One region of the Streptomyces sp. NPDC096205 genome, then DNA from elsewhere that is predicted to be linked to it. Evidence: riboswitches for the same ligand, from Rfam matches in the RefSeq annotation. Region 1 holds a riboswitch; the other holds the start of a gene.

The links. Region 1 has a riboswitch for thiamine pyrophosphate ahead of thiO (glycine oxidase ThiO). Riboswitches for the same ligand answer to the same signal wherever they lie in the genome.
Region 2: linked by a shared signal. The riboswitch ahead of thiC (phosphomethylpyrimidine synthase ThiC) and the one ahead of thiO (glycine oxidase ThiO) in region 1 are both predicted to bind thiamine pyrophosphate.

The regions. Positions count from the first base shown of each region.
Region 1 is NZ_JBIWFS010000002.1:416,248-418,435, reverse strand. It holds gene thiS (sulfur carrier protein ThiS) at 1-133, opposite strand, end outside; gene thiO (glycine oxidase ThiO) at 130-1,287, opposite strand; TPP riboswitch at 1,285-1,397, opposite strand; gene ACIQ6Y_RS08295 (hypothetical protein) at 1,452-1,802, shown strand; gene ACIQ6Y_RS08290 (NAD(P)/FAD-dependent oxidoreductase) at 1,835-2,188, shown strand, end outside.
Region 2 is NZ_JBIWFS010000003.1:196,388-198,575, reverse strand. It holds gene ACIQ6Y_RS13325 (YibE/F family protein) at 1-412, opposite strand, end outside; TPP riboswitch at 1,012-1,189, shown strand; gene thiC (phosphomethylpyrimidine synthase ThiC) at 1,182-2,188, shown strand, end outside.

The DNA.
Region 1 (2,188 bases):
CGACGGTCTCGTTGAGCGCGGCCGCCACTCCGGAGGGCGCCGCGGTGAGGGACTTCACGAGCGTGTCGAGAGCCGTCCCCGGCTCGATCTGCCGACGCTCGCCGTTGACGGAGATGGTGACCGAGAGGTTCATACGGGCTGCTCCGTGAGTGCGGTGGTGAAGCGACGGGGCGTGAAGGGGCGGGCCTCGTCGGGGAGTTCACCGGTGGTCAGGACATGCGCCATGGCGTCGCCGGTGACCGGGGTCAGCAGCACGCCGTTGCGGTAGTGGCCGGTGGCCAGCAGCAGGCCGTCCAGCTCGGTCGGGCCGAGCAGCGGCGCGTTGTCGGGGGAGCCGGGGCGCAGACCCGCGCGGGTCTCCGTCAGCGGCAGTTCCGTGATGCCGGGGACCAGTTCGTGGGCGTCGCGCAGCAGCTCGTACACGCCGCCCGCGGTGACCGTGGTGTCCCAGCCGAGCTCCTCGCTGGTGGCCCCGACGACCAGCTCGCCGTTCTCGCGCGGCACCAGATAGACCTGGCTGCCGCGCACCACCGCGCGGACGGTGCGGTTGAGGAAGGGCGCGTACCGCTGCGGCACGGTCAGCCGCAGCACCTGCCCCTTCACCGGTCTGACCGGCGGCAGTACGTCGTCCGGGACGCCGGCCAGCCGCCCGCTGAGGCTGCCGGCCGCGAGGACGACCTGCCCGGCCTCCAGCAGGGCGCCCGCGCGCGTGACGACGCCCGCGGCCCGCTCCCGTACGACGGTGAGCTTCTCGGCCCAGTCGCGGTGGACGACCACGCCCGCCCGCTCGCAGGCCGTCACCAGGGCCGCCGCGAGGCGTCGCGGGTCGATCTGGTGGTCGCCGTCCACCCGCAGCCCGCCGCGCACGCCCGGCGCCAGCATCGGCTCCAGGCGCCGGCACTCCCGCCCGGACAGCCACTGCGAGTCCAGGCCCGACTGCTGCTGGAGCGCGTGCAGTTCGCGCAGGTGCGCGCGGTCGTCGGCGTCCAGCGCGACGGCCAGCGTGCCGCACTGCCGGTAGCCGAGGTCGTGCCCGGTGAGGTCGGTCAGCTCGGCGGCGAACTCCGGATAGCGGCGCGCCGAGGCGAGGTTCAGGCCGAGCAGGGTCTGCTCGCCGTAGTGCAGTTCGGTGACGGCGGCCAGCATCCCGGCCGCCACCTGCGCGGCTCCGCCGCCCGGCTCGGGGTCCACGACAGCCGTGGCGAGACCGCGCTCTGCGGCCCGCCACGCCGTCACCAGACCGATGATGCCGCCCCCTACGACGAGGACGTCTGACGTACGCGACATGGGCGTCCAGCCCCTCCCTTCGCCGGCATGACCCGGATCAGGTTCGTACGGTCGGAGGCCGGCCAGCCTCCCTCTCAGCCCGGTGCGTCCGGGCTCCCGCGAGTGCTTTACGTTTGCCCCACCCTAACCGCAGCCGCCTCGCCCTCGTAAGGGAGCCTTCTGCCGTGCCCCGTTCGCTCGACGGTCTCGTCCTCGCCCCGGTCGCCGACCAAGCCCCAGGTCAGGTGGGCACCCGCACCCGGTTCACGTACCACGAGAAGGACGGCGAGATCTGGGCCGAGTACGCGGGCGGCGATGTCGTGCGCGGCCGTCTGGTGGGAACCCGGGACGCAGACCGGCTGGACTTTCGGTATGTCCAGCTGGGGCGCGACGGCACCACATCGTCGGGGCACTGCGTGTCCCGGGTCGTGGAACTGCCCGACGGCCGGGTCCGCCTGGAGGAGACCTGGGAGTGGGAGTCGCGGCCGGGCAGCGGGACGAGCGTTGTGGAGGAGGTCACGGCACCGGGCCCCTGACTGACGAGTTGTCAGGTGTCTATGGTGATCAGGTGAGCGAGCAGACGCAGGAGCGGGAAGTGTCGGGAGTGGCCATGCCGCAGCGTGTCGTCGTCGTGGGCGCGGGCATGGCCGGCGTGCAGACCGCGGTCGCCCTGCGCGAACAGGGCTTCAAGGGCACCGTGACCCTGATCGGCGCCGAACCCCACCAGCCCTACGACCGGCCCCCGCTGTCCAAGGCCGTCCTCCTCGGCACCGCCGAGGGCTCCGCCTTCGACGTCGACTTCGAGGCGCTCGACATCGGGCTGCACCTCGGCCGCGAGGCCCTCGGCCTGCGCCCCGCCGACCACGAGCTGGACACGGAGCAGGGCCCGGTGCCGTACGACGCCCTGGTCCTGGCCACCGGC
Region 2 (2,188 bases), on a different contig from region 1:
GGTTCACATCGGCGACGGAGTACTGCAGGTCCTTCGGGGCGGAGGGCTCGTAGGCGACCACGACCTCCTGGCCCTCGTGCAACTGCCGCGACTGGTCGGGCTGCACGATCTCGGTGAACGTACGCCCGCTGTCCTTGCCCGAGTCGACCCTGATCGTCGCCCGCTTGCAGCTGCCGTTCTCCTGCTGCTGCGCGGAGGAGCCCTCCGCCGTGGAGGTGTCGCCGGTCGGGGGGACGCCGGAGGCGTTGACCGACTTGCAGTCCACCCGCTCGACCTTGGTGACCGTCGCCTGTTCCGTCTGCCGGTCGAAACCGACACCCGTGCGCTCGTGCTGCGGCGCGCCGCCGGGCCACAGCACGGCGAGGCCCACGACCACCGCGGCCGCGAACGGGACGAGGATCGCCGCGATCACCTTGCGCAGATGCTTGGAGACCGGCGCGGCAGGCCCATGACTGTGACTGTGCCCGTGCGAGTGCCCCCCACCGGCACTGTGGCCTCCACCGGCACCGTGGCCGCCGCCGGAACCGTGACCACCCCCAGCACCGTGGCCGCCGCCGGAACCGTGACCAGTCCCAGCACCGTGGCCGCCGCCGGAAGCAGGGCCGCCGCCCCGTCCGCTGTCGGCCCCGTAGCCACCCCCGGCTCCCCATCCGCCGTCAGCCCCGTGCCCGCTTCCGGGTCCACGCCCGCCGCCGGCCCCAGGGGCTTCGCCGTTTCCACGCCCGTGACCCGAGGCGTGGCCACCATCGGTCCCGCGGCCCTGCCCGGTCCCGTAGCCCCCTCGGGCCCGTTGCCCGGCTCCGGCGCTGCTGCCGTACCCCGTTCCATCGGCGGGGTACCCGGCCTCGTGGCCGCCCTCGTGGCTGTCACCGTGGCCCCCGAGGGGTTCGTCACGGCGCGGTTCGGGCGGCGGAAACGGGGGCTGCTGTGTCGTGGTCACCGACCGATCATCGCAAGAACGGCAGGGGCCCCCTGTTCACCGCGCCCGAAGTGACGCTAGCGTGGAGTCACCTTTGTACACGCGGGAGCTCGGAGCACCGGGCTGAGAGGGCGCTGACCTTCGTCTTCGCGATGTTTCACGTGGAACACGTCGTGTTCCACACGAAACACCGGGAGACGGCGAACGCTGCGTCGACCGCCGAACCTGTTACCGGGTAATGCCGGCGTAGGGAGTAGGTCTCATGACCAGCAAGGACGTACGCACGCCTGCCTCCGCGCAGCCGCAGACCTCTGTGGTCTCCGACAGCGACGACGTCAGGAAGTCCATCGGATGGCACAAGGGGTATGTCGAGGGCTCCCGCCCCGACATGCGCGTGCCAGTCCGTCAGGTGCACCTCACCAACGGCCAGTCGGTCACGTTGTACGACACGTCAGGCCCTTACACCGATCCAGCCGTCGATACGGACGTCCGCAGGGGCCTGGCGCCGCTGCGGGAGAACTGGATCATCGCCCGCGGCGACACCGAGGAGTACGCGGGCCGCCCGGTCCGCCCCGAGGACGACGGCCTCAAGCACACCTCGCCGCGCGGCGGTCTGCGCAACCTCGACGCGGTCTTCCCGGGCCGCCCCCGGCTGCCGCGCCGGGGCCGTGACGGGCAGGCCGTCACCCAGCTCGCATACGCGCGCCGGGGCGAGATCACGCCCGAGATGGAGTACGTGGCCATCAGGGAGAACGTTTCCCCCGAGGTGGTGCGCGAGGAGATCGCGGCGGGTCGGGCCGTGCTGCCGGCGAACATCAATCACCCGGAGATCGAGCCGATGATCATCGGCAAGCGGTTCCTGGTGAAGGTCAACGCCAACATCGGCAACTCGGCGGTGACGTCCTCCATCGAGGAGGAGGTCGAGAAGATGACCTGGGCGACCCGCTGGGGAGCCGACACGGTCATGGACCTGTCCACCGGCCGCAACATCCACACCACCCGCGAGTGGGTGCTACGCAATTCCCCCGTGCCCATCGGCACCGTGCCGCTCTACCAGGCCCTGGAGAAGGTCGATGGCAGGGCCGAGGAGCTGACCTGGGAGATCTACAAGGACACGGTCATCGAGCAGGCCGAGCAGGGCGTGGACTACATGACCGTCCACGCGGGCGTCCGGCTGCCGTATGTGCCGCTGACCGCCAACCGCAAGACGGGCATCGTCTCGCGCGGCGGCTCGATCATGGCCGCGTGGTGCCTGGCGCACCACAAGGA